3 regions of the Vibrio panuliri genome follow, and region 3 is predicted to be linked to each of the others. Evidence: predicted binding sites of a transcription regulator. Region 3 holds the regulator's gene; each other region holds the start of a gene.
The links. Region 3 encodes MetJ, which represses methionine synthesis genes. Its sites were predicted from a motif close to TTAGACNTNTANANGTCTAA; they were not measured.

Region 1: metA (homoserine O-acetyltransferase MetA) is a predicted target of MetJ. The motif match lies at 2,582-2,601, and genes of this name have one in related genera.
Region 2: metH (methionine synthase) is a predicted target of MetJ. The motif match lies at 2,205-2,224, and genes of this name have one in related genera.

The regions. Positions count from the first base shown of each region.
Region 1 covers NZ_AP019654.1:1,540,346-1,546,219, forward strand. The annotation lists gene rlmF (23S rRNA (adenine(1618)-N(6))-methyltransferase RlmF) at 1-727, shown strand, start outside; gene pilW (type IV pilus biogenesis/stability protein PilW) at 724-1,476, opposite strand; gene metA (homoserine O-acetyltransferase MetA) at 1,618-2,559, opposite strand; gene GZK95_RS07060 (ATP-binding protein) at 2,759-3,145, shown strand; gene GZK95_RS07065 (ABC transporter permease) at 3,189-4,313, opposite strand; gene GZK95_RS07070 (ABC transporter permease) at 4,310-5,473, opposite strand; gene GZK95_RS07075 (HlyD family secretion protein) at 5,473-5,874, opposite strand, start outside.
Region 2 covers NZ_AP019654.1:338,631-344,504, forward strand. The annotation lists gene GZK95_RS01620 (DedA family protein) at 21-716, shown strand; gene GZK95_RS01625 (cation:proton antiporter) at 815-2,104, opposite strand; gene metH (methionine synthase) at 2,273-5,874, shown strand, end outside.
Region 3 covers NZ_AP019654.1:206,119-211,992, reverse strand. The annotation lists gene priA (primosomal protein N') at 1-1,813, opposite strand, end outside; gene rpmE (50S ribosomal protein L31) at 2,222-2,443, shown strand; gene GZK95_RS00970 (malic enzyme-like NAD(P)-binding protein) at 2,663-3,937, shown strand; gene metJ (met regulon transcriptional regulator MetJ) at 4,245-4,562, opposite strand; gene GZK95_RS00960 (O-succinylhomoserine (thiol)-lyase) at 4,774-5,874, shown strand, end outside.

The DNA of each region.
Region 1 (5,874 bases), 1.3 Mb from region 3:
TATCCACCGTTTGGTAGAACTGCTGAATAATGAAGCGCCGAAGTTGAACCATAGTATGGTTAAAGCGCTTGATATTGGTGTGGGTGCGAACTGTATTTATCCGATTGTCGGTGCTAGCCAATATGACTGGGCCTATGTCGGAAGTGATGTTGACCCGGTTTCCGTGGACAACTCAAACCATATTGCACAGCACAACCCAGTGCTAAAAGGCAAAGTAGAGTGCCGTTTGCAAAGCGATAGCCGACATTTTTTCAAGGGTATTATTGAGCCAGATGAGTTCTATGATATCACTACCTGCAACCCGCCATTTCACGCTTCATTAGCGGAGGCTCAGCAAGGGACGCAACGTAAACTGAGTAATCTCAACGCCCATAAGACTAAGCGTGGGCAAGTTAAAGTAGAAAAAAACACGCCATTGAAAGAGAACAAACCGACGCTTAACTTTGGTGGGCAAAAAGCCGAACTATGGTGCCCAGGTGGTGAAGCTGCATTTGTTAAAAACATGGCATTTGAAAGTCGTGATTTTGCGCATCAAGTACTGTGGTTTAGTACCTTAATCTCCAAAAAAGACAACGTTCGTTGGTTACGTAAAAACCTGGAGAAAGCGGGCGCAAAAGAAGCGGTTATTGTTGAGATGAGCCAAGGACAAAAAGTGAGTCGCTTTGTGGCTTGGAGTTTTAAAACTAAGTCTGAACGGGCGAGATGGTTAGCGCTTAAGTCTCGTTAATTGCTTTTGCTATTTTGTTGATGCCCGCCTTTGTGCGGGCTTTGTTGTTTTAGGTGGCGTTGATAGTCAAAAGCGGTGAGGTGATTGCCAGCTTTTTGTTCTAGTTTTATCTGTAGTTGCATTAGCTGCGGGTGTTGCTCGTATTGTTGCTGCAAGCGCGTTAGGCGATTACGCGCTTGCTCAAGCTGATTGTGTTCTATCTCCAGTTGTACAAGATGAATCAAGGCACTGTAACGTTCAGGCTGGTAATCAAGCGCGCGCTGAAAGTAGTGAATCGCTTTTTGTGTATGTTGCGCTTTGATTGCACAATACGCCGCATTCTCGTAGCTACTCGCGATGTGCGGAAAAGCCTCATCTTTCACGGCGAGATTGAAGTAGATATCAGCTTGAGGATAGTCAGACTGCCGACATAAAAATGCCCCGTAGTCATTTAGCACATATCCATTTGAAGGATGCAGTTTTAGCGCTTGTTGATAGGTGTGCTTGGCTTTGTCCATCTCATCAACTTGCTGGTAGTAGTGCGCTTTTACTAACAGCGTACGATAATAATCCGCCGCATGTTTTTCTGCTTTAAGCAAGTTTTCTCGTGCTTTACGATACCTTTGTTGCTGGAGATAGCTGTGCGCGAGATCGAGCCGTGCATCTGCGCGACTATGGGCCAATGATATATCGTGCGCACGTTGAGAAGCAGGGTTAATACACCCTGTCAGTAATATTGAAAGTGTGGTGATGAATTTAGTGATATTCATTTAAGCATCCTTGCCTAACTCCCTTGAGTATATCGGCTTGGTACGGATGATGAGCATCAGTAGCGGATGGCTTTGATCGAGTAAGATCAAACAATGCCAAAAGACCCGTTTAGTGGGTCTTTCGGCATAAGATGGTGTGGATTAATCGTCTTTAGTGAAGTTTGCTTCGCTGAAATGGTCTAAATCAAATGGTGTTTGCTGATAAACGCAGTAGTTTAGCCAGTTGGAAAACAACAGATGCCCATGACTGCGCCAACTGGCACGAGGTGAGTTATCAGGATTATTATTTGGATAATAATTAATCGGAATCGCGGGCTCCATCCCTTCGCTTAAGTCGCGAACGTACTCATTGTGAAGTGTATGGGCGTCATACTCAGGGTGTCCGGTCACAAACACATTGCGTTTATCTTTAGTCGCCGCGAGGTAAACACCAGCGACGTCTGAAGTGGCGAGGATATCTAAATCTGTATGCTCGGCTAAATATTCAGATGAGAAATCGGCGTAACGCGAATGTGGCGCTAAAAACTCATCATCAAAGCCACGGAGCAAAGAGTGAAACGGGTTTAAAGTCTGGTGTTTGTAGACACCAGAAAGCTTCTCTTTTCGGGTTCGTTTAGGCAAGTTGTAAAGCAGTTTTAAGCCCGCTTGCGCTGCCCAACATACATAAAGCGTAGAGGTCACATGGTTCTTTGCCCAGTTCATGATACTTTGCAGGTGCTCCCAATAAATCACATCTTCAAACTGAACTAAGCCAAGTGGTGCTCCTGTGATAATCATGCCGTCAAAGTTGCGCTCTTTGACCATCTCAAATTGGCGATAAAAGGTATCTAGATGTTGAGTAGGGGTGTTTTTGCTTGGTCGGTTATCAATACGCAGCAGTTCAATATCGACTTGAAGGGGGCTGTTAGACAACAGGCGCAAAAACTGTGTTTCCGTCTCGATTTTTTTTGGCATCAGATTGAGGATCAACACTTTTAGCGGGCGGATATTTTGCGTCGAGGCTCGGGTTTCTGACATCACAAAGATGTTTTCTTCACGCAGTACATCGGTTGCAGGTAGTTGATCGGGGATCTTGATCGGCACGGCTTTCTCCCTAAAGCTGTATTTGGACGTCTATACATCCAAAGTTACATCAATAAAATTGCGATGTCGACAGCAATTTTAGCCCAATAACAAACTTGTTTCGTTTAAGAGTCACAATGGTGAGAACGCACTCGGGTTGATAGCTATATCAAATAGGCTTGGTTATAATCGCCACTCTCTTTTCTTTTCTGGCGGTTACATGGCCACTCTCACTCTTATTCGCGGTCTTCCGGGATCGGGCAAAAGCACGTTGGCAAGAACGTATCAGGCGCGACATTTTGAAGCGGATATGTACTTCGTTAATGCCAATGGTGAATACTGCTTCGATGCCAGTCAGTTGGAGCAAGCCCATCGGTGGTGTCGTCAGCAGACTGAATCGGCATTGCGACATGGGGAGAATGTGGTGGTGTCCAACACATTTGTTCGCCGTTGGGAGATCAAGCCTTACTATCAATTGGCAAAAAAGCTTGATGTACGCTTAGAGGTGATTGAATGCCATGGTAATTATGGTTCGGTTCATGGTGTCGAGCAGAGTGTGATCGAGAGAATGCGCGCTCGCTGGCAGGTTTGGCAGAGTTCAGAATAGGTTACAGCAAAGCGTGGTTAGCCACGCTTTGCTACTAACAAGGTTACTTGTGACGTTTTAACGCCCAGCCAGCAATCGCTAACCAGACAATGGCTTGTATCCACAGTTGCGTGAAATAGGGAGCAGTTTGTTGCCAATTGGCACCCATTTGATTCAACGCTAAGAAACCTTGAATCGCAGGTGTGCTTGGGAATAGGTTTGCGATCCAAACAATGACACTTGGGATAGATTCTGTGGGCCAAATAAATCCTGCACTGAACACCAGTGGCATCGAGCTGACCAATACGACCAGCGTGACTAACTCCCGGCGTGGCAAGATTGAACCAAGCCAGATCCCAATCGCACAAGACCCCAATAGGAAAGGTAGTAGCATTGCTAGCAAATGGGTGGCTTGCGCAAGCTGGTTGACCCCTTGCATGCTAAAACTTGCCCCGAAATAGTACATGCTGAGTAGGAAGTAAATCGCAACCAAGATCAGACAACGCACAGCGAGTAGCTGGCTTGTTGGGCAATGAGTCCAATAGCCTTTGCCATGTTTTTGCGTGCCGCCCATTAAGCCTGCCGCCATTGCCAGTGTTTGTTGCAAAATCAAAACAAAGACGGCGGGAACGACGTAATCAATGTAGCCCATTCGAGGGTTAAACGTCGGTTTCATGTTGAGTTGTGTGGCTGCGTATTGTTTACTCGCTTGCTCAATCGGGGTGCCTTCCATCACCAAACGGCTGACTGTGGTTTTTGCCGCGAGTGTGCCTCCAGCGCTGGCTAGTCCTTCAACGATGGTACCGTAAACGAGAAAGTATGACGCGTCGCCAGCGTATGAAAGTGTTGGGCTTTTGCCGAGCAGTAGATCTTTATAGAAATGTTCAGGAATCACCAAGATGCCGCTCACCTCTTGGGCGAGAAATGCCTGCTTCGCCGCCGCGATGGTCGTATCACGCTGGACAATTTGGACTTGAGGTGTGGCATCGACCATGCGTTCCAATTGGTAACTAGTTTGGCTGTGATCTAAGTTCACGACACTAATTTTTTGCTCACGCGGCGTTTGATGACTGTAGGGTAGTGGATAAAGGAATGAGTAAAACACTACGCCACCGAACACCGTTAACATCACGACTGGGTTGGTAAACAGTGCTTTTAGCTCGGCCTTAATCAGTTCGAACAGGTTCATTGTGGCTGCTCCTGTTTAGTTTGCTCACCAGCAAGGTGTTTTTTGACGAGCAGCAGAGTGAGTATTGCCGGCAGTATATATCCCACCATCGGGATGAGTTCTTGCACTGAGATTACCCAACTCGCCCCATAGCTGACTTGACTAACTTGAAGTTCGATATAGTGGCTAATTGGCAATAAACTGCGCCAAAATTGAGCAAGTGTTCCCATATCCGTCACGGGAAAGGTAATCCCCATAAACGCAAAACTTGGCGCCGTAAAAGCACCCGCGAAACTCATTGCACGCGCAGGATCTAAGGTTAAAAAGAAAAAGAAACTACCCATGATCATACAAGCGATGACGGTAACTAACTGACCAGCTACCAACACAAGTAGACTACCGTTCATTGGCCACTTAAAACCAAGATAAAACCAGCACAGAAATGCGAAACCTTGTAGAGCAAAGATGGGTATGTATGGTGACAGTGTCACTAAGAGACTCTTTGCTGGATGGGCTCCGAACCATTTGGTCAGCCCTTGTTGTCGATGATTGGCTGCTAAGATTAATATTGTGCTGACCACTACAATAATTTGCCACAACGCCGGCACCACAGCAGAAACAAGAAACTGGGCGTAATTGCTGTTCTTATTAAATAATGGCGTAATCTGAGTTCGAATTGGCACCGCTTTACCCATGGCACTGCTCAAGGTTTGATTGCCATGCGCTAGGTTAGCGATGGTGGCTATCTGAGCATTAAACGTACCTTGCGCCTGCACAAAGGCAGAGTTAATCAGCTTACCAATCAAGATGTACTGACTGTTGTAAAACACAGAGACTTGTGGATTGAGCCCTTTATAGACATCCTGATCAAAGTTGTGCGGAATCACAACGTAGGCGTAGATATCGCCACTGACGAGAGCTTGCTCAACTTGTTGGGTGCTCTGTAACTGCTCAGTTACAGCCATTGCTGATGTTGCGTCATAATAGCGAGAAAGCGTACGTGACATCGTGCTATGAGATAGATCGACGACGCCAATAGGAAGATCGCGCGCAATACCTTGGGAGAAAATCGCCCAGATACTCAATGCAAGCACAATCGGTAGCCAAGTAAGGCTAGAGAGTAACCATTTATCCCGCCTTACTATTTGCCATTGCTGTACGGCTTGTGGCTGCAACGTCATTACAGTTCTACCACCAAGCTCATGCCCATGCGCAGTTCTGGCTCCTCTGTCACTGGACGAGCTTCGATCTCAAAGGTGCGAAGATCAAAACCTTGTGAAGCATCCGTTGAGCGCCACGTGGCAAAATCCCCCATGACCGCAACGTGCGTCACTTTAAACTCAACTTGTTTGTCTAAAGCGGGTAGATAGGCTTTAAAGTGGCTACCTTTTTTGAAGTGTTTGAGCCAATCCTCGCGAACATTGATCACTGCCCATGAGTCTTGGGTGTCAACGACAGTCACGACAGGGAAGCCTTGAGGTGCGAGTTCACCACTTTGCAGCAGAACTTGCGAGACTTCACCGTTAAACCAGCTTTTGATTTGTGTATCGGCCGCAAATGCTTCGACTTCTGCAACGGCTCC
Region 2 (5,874 bases), 130 kb from region 3:
TTTTTAATGAGGTTTATAAGATGTTGGATTCAATTATTGATGTTTTGATGGCGCTTTGGCATCAAGACTTTACTACGTTAATGACCCCCGGCAGTGCCGCTATGGTCTACTTTGTTGTTGGTGCACTGATTTTCTTGGAAAGCGGCTTTATTCCCGCAGCCCCTTTTCCTTGTGATAGTGTCGTCGTTCTTTCTGGTACTTTAGCGGCGGTTGGTGTACTTGACCCTATATTGGTACTTATATTGATTGCGAGTTGTGCTGCGATTGGCAGTTGGGCGGCATATGTTCAGGGGCGTTGGTTAAATCGACTACCTAAAGTACAAGGCTGGGTGAACGCTGTTCCACAGAAGCGCTTACAACAGGTTGACGTCCTATTGGGCAAGCATGGGTTAGTCGCGTTGTTTTGTGCTCGTTTTGTCCCTGTCGTACGTTCTCTTCTACCCTTAATGATGGGAATGAGAGCGAACAAAGTGAACAAGTTTCATTACTTTGCTTGGTTGAGCGCGATTCTTTGGACTTTGCTGCTGTGCTCGTTAGGTATGTTATTGCCGATGCTACCAGAAAACATCAGTAAGGTTGTGACAATGGGCTTGATGGCTGCGCCAGTGATCACCTTGGCGACCGCAATCCTTGGTTTTATCACTGTCCGTGTGAGAAAGGCAATACAGGAGCAGAATGCTGCCAAAGTAAAAGCAGCTGGCAAGATAAAACACTAATGAGCAAACACAGCTTTGGGTTTACCATGTTCTAATTGCTTATATACCTCGATACTAAGTAAAAGGCAGCCGTTGGCTGCCTTTATTGATTACATTCGCTAATCTACGGGAGGGGTTTCTTTTTCTACTTGTTTCGCTTTCTCAATCATGGGTGTAATCGTCGAACCTTGAACTAAGATTGAAAATACAACGACTGAATAGGTCATAACCAGAATGATCTCTTTCACATCAATAAGCTTGTCGGGAATCACCCAAATCCCTGTGGGAATTGACAATGCCATTGCAAGCGCCAAGCCACCACGTAATCCTCCCCAAGTCAGGATCCTTACAGACCAAGGGTTGTAAGCTCGGTAACGTTTAAAGCCGATGTATGATATGAAGACACTGAGGTAGCGTCCAGAGAGAACCAGTGGAATAGCAAATGCCATCAGAATAAAGTCTTCTTTGTGGAACTCAAACAGCAGCATCGACATACCGATTAATAAAAACAGTAAGCCATTGAGAAACTCATCAACCAATTCCCAAAAATGGTCTAAGTGATCTTCACTCTCTTTCGAAAAGCCGATATAGCGTGTCCAGTTGCCAATCATGATACCTGAGACCACCATCGCAAGCGGGCCTGAGACATGAAGTACTTCAGCAAACGCATAGCCAGCAGTTGGAATACCGATCGTTAACAGTAGCTCCATTGAGTGGTCATCAGTGGCACTGATTAAATAATGGAAAATCAGACCTAGCGCGAAACCATAAACAATCCCACCTACAGCTTCTTGTAAGAATAGCATGCTCACACTGCCTACGGTTGGCGCTTCACTACCAAACGCAATGGTGTAAATAGTGACAAAGATAACGAGGCCAAAACCATCATTGAATAGCGACTCACCTTCAATTTGCGTTGAGATGCGTTTGGGGGCATTGAGTTTTTTTACGATAGCCAAAACGGCGATTGGGTCGGTGGGAGAGATAAGTGCACCGAAAAGAAGGCAGTATACGAGTTCGAAGTGAATGCCCACAATTTGGCAGAAACCATAAAGAACGAAACCAATAAAGAAGGTTGAAAAGAGCGTTGCACCAAGAGCAAGAATGGTGATTTCCCACTTTTGATCTTCTAAGTTGGATAGCTTAATACCTAGTCCACCGGCGAAGAGTAGAAATCCGAGGATACCTTTAAGTAAGAAATCTTCAAAATTTATACTAGCGATGGTACTGGATGCAATTTCAGTAAGTTCAAACCAATCATTTTGACCCGCGACTAAGATGAGCAACGACAGCATCATCGAGCCGGCTGTAATTGCGATAGTAGTCTGCATCTTACCTATTTTGCTGTTTATAAAGGCAATAAGCATTGCCGCTGCAGATAAAAAGCAAAGAGTATAGTAAACCGACATAATGGGACTCTTATGTAACAATTTGTAAATGGGGATTCTGTGCTCAAGTCTGACAAATGGCAAACACTATTTAGTCTAGTCAATGTTAAGAATTTGTCTTTTAGACGTCTAGACTCCTGTTCTCTCTGTGATAGGATGGGAAGATAATAAAAGGAATGAGGTTGTATTGTGGGAAGCAAGTTAAGACAACGGATCGTCGCTCAACTGAAGCAACGTATTATGCTGATCGATGGTGGCATGGGCACCATGATTCAAGATTACAAACTGGAAGAGCAAGATTACCGAGGTGAGCGTTTTGCCGATTGGCACTGCGATCTCAAGGGCAATAATGATCTGTTAGTTTTAACCCAGCCCAAACTGATCAAAGATATTCATACTGCGTATCTTGAAGCGGGCGCAGATATTCTGGAAACCAACACCTTTAACGCGACCACTATCGCGATGGCTGACTACGAAATGGAAAGCTTAAGTGAAGAAATTAACTTCGCTGCGGCTAAGTTGGCACGTGAAGCTGCGGATGAGTGGACGGTGAAGACCCCAGAAAAGCCTCGTTATGTAGCTGGGGTATTAGGTCCAACGAACCGAACGTGTTCTATCTCGCCTGATGTTAACGATCCGAGTTATCGTAATGTCTCCTTTGATGAGTTGGTAGAAGCTTACTCAGAGTCCACTCGAGCGCTTATTAAAGGTGGATCCGACCTTATTTTGATTGAAACTATCTTTGATACTCTAAATGCCAAAGCGTGTGCTTTTGCGGTTGATAGCGTATTTGAAGAACTGGGCGTTGAGCTTCCAGTCATGATTTCGGGGACGATAACAGATGCATCAGGTCGTACTCTATCAGGACAAACGACAGAAGCGTTCTACAACTCCCTACGTCACGTTAAACCTATTTCTTTTGGTCTTAACTGTGCCCTTGGCCCTGATGAGCTGCGTCCATATGTTGATGAGCTCTCACGTATCTCTGAAACGTTTGTTTCGACTCACCCTAACGCCGGCCTACCCAATGCATTTGGTGAATATGATCTCTCTCCTGAAGATATGGCTGAGCATGTTAAAGAATGGGCACAAAGTGGCTTCTTAAACTTAATTGGTGGTTGTTGTGGCACCACACCTGAGCATATTCGCCATATGGCAATGGCAGTAGAAGGTGTTACACCACGCGCTTTGCCGGATCTTCCTGTCGCTTGTCGTTTGTCGGGGCTTGAGCCACTCACCATTGAGAAAGAGACATTGTTTATCAACGTTGGTGAGCGTACAAACGTAACGGGTTCTGCTCGCTTTAAACGCCTGATCAAAGAAGAACTTTATGACGAAGCGTTAGATGTTGCTCGTCAGCAAGTAGAAAACGGCGCGCAGATCATCGATATCAATATGGATGAAGGCATGTTAGATGCTGAAGCCTGTATGATTCGTTTCCTTAATTTGTGTGCGTCAGAACCTGAAATTTCCAAAGTGCCAATCATGGTCGACTCTTCCAAATGGGAAGTGATTGTTGCAGGCCTGAAGTGTATTCAAGGAAAAGGGGTTGTGAACTCGATTTCTCTTAAAGAAGGCAAAGAGAAATTTGTTGAGCAGGCAAAAATCATTCGTCGTTTTGGTGCCGCTGTGGTTGTTATGGCATTCGATGAAGTTGGGCAGGCTGAAACACGCGCGCGTAAGTTAGAAATTTGTACTAATGCTTATCGTATTTTGGTTGATGAAGTGGGCTTCCCTCCTGAAGACATTATTTTTGACCCGAATATTTTTGCTGTCGCGACAGGGATTGAAGAACACAACAACTACGCGGTCGACTTTATTGAAGCCGTCGCTGACATTAAACGGGATCTTCCATATGCAATGATTTCGGGTGGTGTGTCTAACGTTTCGTTCTCTTTCCGTGGCAACAACTATGTGCGTGAAGCCATTCATGCCGTATTTCTATATCACTGTTTTAAAAACGGTATGGATATGGGGATTGTTAATGCAGGTCAGCTTGAAATCTACGATAACGTACCAGACAAACTTCGTGAAGCCGTCGAAGATGTTGTCCTTAACCGTCGTGATGATGGTACTGAGCGTTTGCTTGATATTGCTGCTGAATATGCAGGTAAAGGTGTCGGCAAAGAAGAGGATGCGTCTGCGCTTGAGTGGCGTACGTGGCCTGTAGAGAAGCGTTTAGAACATGCTCTGGTTAAAGGTATTACAGAGTATATCGTCGCGGATACCGAAGAAGCACGAGTTAACGCCAGCAAACCGCTAGAAGTGATTGAAGGCCCTCTAATGGATGGCATGAACGTAGTTGGTGACTTGTTTGGTGAAGGTAAGATGTTCTTGCCGCAGGTGGTCAAGTCTGCGCGAGTCATGAAACAGGCCGTTGCGCATTTAGAACCATATATCAATGCATCAAAACAAGCAGGCTCTTCAAACGGTAAAATCCTACTCGCTACTGTTAAGGGTGACGTTCATGATATCGGCAAGAATATTGTTGGTGTTGTTCTACAGTGTAATAACTATGAGATCATCGATCTTGGTGTGATGGTGCCGTGCGAGCAGATCCTTAAGGTCGCCAAAGAAGAGAATGTCGATATCATTGGTTTGTCGGGGCTGATTACCCCTTCACTTGATGAAATGGTGCATGTCGCCAAAGAGATGGAGCGTTTGGATTTTGATTTGCCACTGCTGATTGGCGGGGCAACTACCTCAAAAGCGCATACCGCTGTGAAGATTGAGCAAAACTACAAACACCCAGTAGTCTATGTAAATAACGCCTCTCGCGCAGTTGGTGTGTGTACATCACTACTCTCTGATGAGTTGCGCCCACCGTTTGTCGAGAAGTTGAATGAAGATTATGTGCGAGTGCGCGATCAACATAATCGTAAGAAGCCACGCACAAAGCCGATTACACTAGAACAAGCAAGAGCCAATAAAGTTGCTATTGATTGGGAAAATTACACCCCTCCAGTGCCTTTGCTGTCGGGAATACACGTTTTCACTTACTTTGATGTAGCTACATTACGTAACTATATCGATTGGACACCATTCTTTATGACATGGTCTTTGGTGGGTAAGTATCCGACTATTTTACAGCATGAGGAAGTCGGAGAAGAGGCTCAGCGCTTGTTCAAAGATGCCAATGACTGGTTGGATAAAATCGAGCGAGAAGGCTTGTTAGAAGCTCGTGGAATGTGTGGATTGTTCCCTGCCGCTAGTGTTGGTGATGATATTGAAGTTTACACCGACGAGTCACGAACAGAAGTGGCGAAAGTGCTGCATAACTTGCGTCAGCAAACTGAAAAGCCTAAAGGTTTTAACTACTGCCTTTCTGACTACATTGCGCCCAAAGAGTCCGGAAAACTTGATTGGATTGGTGGGTTTGCTGTGACTGGTGGTGTCGGTGAGCGTGAGCTTGCAGATCAGTTTAAAGCACAAGGTGATGATTATAATGCAATCATGATCCAGGCTGTTGCAGATCGACTCGCGGAAGCCTTTGCAGAATATCTTCATGAGAGAGTGCGCAAAGAGATTTGGGGTTACAGTCCTGATGAGGATCTGTCCAATGATGGGCTGATCCGCGAAAAGTACCAAGGAATCCGTCCAGCTCCAGGGTATCCAGCTTGTCCAGAACATACGGAAAAAGGCTCGTTATGGGAGCTGCTTCAAGTTGAAGAGGCTATTGGTATGTCGCTGACAACCAGTTATGCAATGTGGCCTGGTGCATCCGTTTCGGGCTGGTATTTCTCGCACCCTGATTCGCGTTATTTTGCCATTGCTCAGATCCAGCAAGATCA
Region 3 (5,874 bases):
AAGTATGCTCTGGGTGATGAGTCTGTAAGATCACCTCTCCCGCCTTACTTGCTCGTCCAGCCCGACCTGCCACTTGAATAAACAACTGAGCCAAACGCTCTGATGCTCTAAAGTCACTACTGTACAGTGAACCGTCAACATCCAGCAATGCGACTAAAGTGACATCTGGGAAGTGATGCCCTTTGGCAAGCATTTGTGTACCAATCAAAATTTGGTACTCACCCTTACGAATCGCCGTTAACGCGCTTTCTAAACTGCCTTTTCGACGCGTGCTATCACGGTCAATTCGCACGGCTTTGTAATCAGGAAATAGTGTTTTAAGCTGGGTTTCAAGCTGCTCAGTTCCTACCCCCACCGTCACCAAGTTGGTGGAGCCACAACCTTGGCATTGATGAATAACCGGCTGCTGAGAACCACAATGATGACAACGAACTTCATTACTGTATTGATGATAGGTGTAATAGGCATCGCAACGCTTGCACTCCGCAATCCAACCACATTCATGGCACATTAGCGCGGGTGAAAAACCACGGCGATTAAGAAACAGCATTACTTGGTTGCCAGCGCTTAAATGCTTGCGCATCTCAGCAATCAAAGGAGCAGACAAACCACTCTCAAGATACAGCCCTTTAACATCCAGTACTTTGTTGGTCGTGGGTTTTGCATTACCCGCTCGTTGTAACAGCTCAAGATGATGGTACTTACCGCTCAACGCATTATGCAGAGTTTCTAGTGCGGGAGTGGCAGAGCCCAGTACAATAGGGATCTGCTCTTTGTTTGCCCGCATCACCGCTACATCTCTGGCGTGGTAACGCAAACTATCTTGCTGTTTATAAGAGCTATCGTGCTCTTCATCGACAATAATAATGCCAAGAGTTGCAAACGGGGTTAACAACGCAGAGCGAGTACCAATCACAATGCCAGCCACTTTATCGCGAGCACTAAGCCACGCATTGAGACGTTCAGTCTCATTTAAACCAGAATGAATCACTTCCACTGGTACATTAAAGCGCTGACGAAAACGGTTGATAGTTTGCGGGGTTAAGCCGATTTCAGGCACTAAAACCAGTGCTTGCTGTCCTCTCTCGAGTATTGGTTTGATCAGGTTCAGATACACTTCGGTCTTACCAGAGCCTGTCACCCCCTCTAATAAGTAACATCCAAACCCTTGCGCACTGTTGACGGTGGCAATGGCGACCGCTTGTTCCTGATTAAGTTTAGGTTTGTCGACATCGGACTCAACATTCGCCGGCCAAGCTTTGACGGTCGGCTTCTTCTCGATCGACTCAACCCAACCTTTGGCTTGCAACGCTTTAAGCGTGGTTCCTGAAATATCCTGACCCAGAAGTTGTTGATGCGATATCGCACCATGCGCCAAGGCGCGCATTGCACTCTCTTGCTTAATTGCACGACCAAAGCCATGCACAAACTGGTTTTTACCGCTCTCAGTTAACTGCCATTCGACCAAAGTAGAAAAGTCCGCCGCTTTTCCTTTTCGCAATGCTGTCGGCATCGCATTGGCGAGCGTATCACCGAGAGGGTATTGATAAAACTGACTACACCATTTGAGTAGTTGGTAGAGCGATTCAGGCCAGACAGGTTGACTATCCAATACCGACTTGATCGGCTTTAGCTGATTTTGGCTAAATTCCGAATGGTTAACTAATTCAGTCACAATACCGATAAGGGTTTTCGGTCCAAAAGGCACAGACACACGCCCGCCGATCACCGGAAAAAGGTGATTTGGGATGAGGTAATCAAATTGCTTATCCAGCGGAACTGGCAAAGCCACCCGAGCAATGGTAGGACGCATATATAGGTTAATCAGTATTGAGTTAGAAATCTCACTCAGTCTAAAGCAAAATGCTAGGTGATTCTATTTCCCCTACCGATTTCAAGCCTTATCGAGGTGGCGAGTATTCACAGTTGTCATTTATCTGGTAAAAGCCCATGACTGCAAGACTCGGTTGTCGCCACCCTTAGAAGGGGGAATTAACGCAAGCTAACAGGGAATCCAGCAACCAACTCTGGCTAATGGCGAAAAAAGTAGCAATAATTTAAGCAAACCTGTTGATCCTCACTGGCGGATTCATTACTATACTGCGCCTTAGCATTATGGCTTGGTGCATAATTCTCCAAGCGGTATGCGACACTTTTTATTAACTACGTGTGGTGTCCGGCTTAGAATCGGATAGCGACACGGCCTATTTGAGGTTTTCCCATGAAAGTTGGTATTCACCCAGAATACAAAGCAGTACAAGCTACTTGCTCTTGCGGTAACTCTTTCGAGTTCAACTCTACTCTAGGTAAAGATTCAATCCACCTAGACGTATGTGACAAGTGCCACCCATTCTACACTGGTAAGCAACGTATCGTTGATACAGGCGGCCGTGTTGATCGCTTCAACAAGCGTTTCGGTGCTCTATCAAGCGGCAAGAAGTAATTACTACTTTTTTACCGATTCCAAAAAGGACGCTCAGGCGTCCTTTTTTTGTGCCTACTGTTCCTCTGCTCTTCCTTACCATTCTGCGATCTAGCTGGTCTTATCAGCCTCTAAAATCTCTATAATAGTTATTTCTCTCACATTCTAACCTATGCAGCTTGACTCGCTGGGTATAGAATAACTTTTGCTCAACAATTAACTACAACGAGAAACAACTCTATGTCAGATGACCAACCGCAAGAATTGACCGCTGAAGAACAGTTCCGCCAACAAGCTCTTGATTACCACGCCCTTCCTACTGCAGGTAAAATTTCAGTCGAACTCACCAAGCCTGCCGAAACGGCAAAAGATTTGGCGTTGGCTTATAGTCCTGGTGTGGCAGAACCGGTGCGTGAAATTGCCCAAAACCCAGACAATGTCTACAAGTACACCTCAAAAGGCAATATGGTTGCGGTAATTTCCAACGGCACAGCGATTCTTGGTCTCGGTAATTTAGGCCCTCTGGCATCCAAACCTGTGATGGAAGGCAAGTCACTGCTTTTTAAACGCTTTGCAGGTTTAGACTCTATCGATATCGAAGTGAAACATCGCACAATTGAAGAGTTCGTCGACACAGTCGCAAATATTGCAGATACCTTTGGCGGCATTAACCTTGAAGATATAAAAGCTCCCGATTGTTTTGAAATTGAGAAACAGTTAATCGAGCGTTGTGATGTACCTGTCTTTCATGACGATCAGCATGGCACAGCCATCGTGACTGCAGCAGGAATGCTTAATGCCATTGAACTGCAAGGCAAGAAGCTTGAAGATGCGACTATCGTCTGTCTTGGCGCAGGTGCGGCTGCCGTGGCATGTATGGAGCTGTTGATTAAATGCGGTGCGATGCGTGAGAAGATCTACATGCTTGATCGTAAGGGCGTTATCCACACTCGCCGTGATGATCTTAATGAATACAAAAAGCTGTTCGCCAACAACACCGATAAACGCACCTTAGAAGATGTGATTGAAGGCGCGGACATTTTCTTAGGTGTTTCTGGCCCGAACTTGATGCCACAAGATGCTTTAAAACTGATGGCCGATAAACCGATTGTGTTTGCTTGTTCGAACCCAGATCCAGAAATCAAACCTGAACTGGCTCATCAAGTTCGCGATGATTTGATCATGGGTACTGGACGAAGTGATTATCCTAACCAAGTTAACAACGTATTGTGTTTCCCGTTTATTTTCCGTGGTGCATTAGATGTTCGCGCAAGTGAAATTAACGATGAGATGAAACTGGCCGCAGTCGAAGCGATTCGCCAATTAGCAAAAGAACCCGTACCAACCGAAGTTCTTGCCGCAGCAGGAGTGGCGCATCTAGAATTTGGTGCAGAGTACATTATTCCAAAACCGATGGATCACCGTCTTCTACCTCGCGTAGCAAAAGCCGTTGCACAAGCTGCTGTTGACTCGGGGGTGGCACGTATTGATATGCCTGAAGGGTATATGGCATAGCCATGCGGTTTAGCTAACTTTTCCATCGTTACCTTATATTGTCATTCTCAAGAGTGAGGAACGAACGAGTTGGGGGATCTCTGGCTTAATCTAGCAAAACAAGATTCCCTACTCGCGCTACGCGCTCTATGGAATGACAAATTGAGGCATGGACGCTCTACGAAATGAATAGTTGCGATTCTCAGCTCGAAAATCTTTGCTCTGAAAAACAAAAACCGCAGTTTTCAGCTGCGGTTTTTTAATGCTTTGATTTTCGCATAATCTGAACTGGTGCTTTAATTCAGATATCGCAATAAGATGCTAGCGATTACTCGTCAAATGCTTCGAACTCAATACCCATTTCCGTCATTAGCTGTTTCGCTTCGGTTGGAATATCGTCAGGTCGGTCTTTGCGCAGATCTTCATCCGTCGGCAACGGTTGGCCAGTGTATGCATGGAGAAACGCTTCACATAGCAGCTCACTGTTCGTTGCATGGCGTAGGTTGTTAATCTGACGGCGAGTTCGCTCATCAGTTAATACCTTCAATACTTTTAATGGAATTGAAACTGTAATCTTCTTTACTTGTTCGCTTTTCTTTCCATGCTCAGCATATGGGCTAATGTATTCGCCATTCCAGTCTGCCATTGCGCACCTTCATTATTGTTAGTCATAGATAATTGCCACCTATAATTTTAGCGGCTTTTAAGGCTACAAGCAAAGACATTTAGACATCTGGACTTCTTGACGTCTTATTTTTTGAGAAGTAAAGTAGAGTGAATGGATTGTGAATGTGGTGTATTGGCTAGGTATATCGCATTCAGAGTGACAAGTCACTATAGTTTGTAAGGAAACACTTATGAGTACCCGCAAGCCTGCTACTATTGCAGTTCGCACTGGCATAGAATCAGACACCCAACATCATGCTGTGGTTCCCCCCATCTACCTCTCTACCAATTATGGTTTTCCCGCTTTTGGCGATGTACCTCAATATGACTACACCCGTTCGGGTAACCCAAACCGTGGTTTACTAGAGCAAACCCTGTACGAATTAGAATCGGGGCAAGGTGCTGTCATTACCAACTGCGGAACCTCGGCATTGAACTTATGGGCAACCGCCTTTTTAGGCCCTGATGATCTTATTATTGCCCCACACGATTGCTATGGCGGCAGCTATCGCCTGTTTAATACTCGCGCTCAAAAAGGAGACTTTAAGGTTCTGTTTGTCGATCAGTCCGACCCACAAGCTCTGGCTGAAGCATTAGAGAAAAAGCCCAAATTAGTGCTAATAGAGACGCCATCGAACCCCCTCGTTAGAGTGGTAGATATTGAACAGGTCTGCCAGCAAGCACATGCTGTCGATGCACTTGTTGCGGTCGATAATACTTTTTTGACGCCCGTATACCAAAAGCCTCTAGAGCTTGGCGCTGACTTTGTTATTCACTCAACAACTAAGTTCATTAATGGTCATTCGGATGTCATTGGCGGAGTGATTGTAACCAAAACAGAACAACATGCCGACGATCTCTCATGGTGGGGAAACTGTATCGGTGCGACAGGGACACCATTTGATAGTTACATGACTCTGCGTGGCTTGCGTACCCTAAGTGCACGTATGCGCGTCCATGAAGAGAGCGCAACGCAAATCCTCGACTACCTAACAAAGCACCCAAGTGTGGGCACGATATTCCATCCGAGTTTGCCTGAACATCCAGGACATCAAATCGCCCTGAAACAGCAATCAGGGTTTGGCTCAATGCTAAGTTTTGAGTTTGCAGGTAGCTTTGAACAGCTGAAAACGTTCGTCGGGACACTTAAGTTATTCTCACTCGCCGAATCTTTAGGTGGAGTAGAAAGTTTGATTTGTCACCCAGCTTCAATGACTCATCGAGCGATGGGAGAAATTGCCCTTGCCGAAGCTGGCGTATCTCAACAGTTATTACGTCTTTCAGTTGGTCTG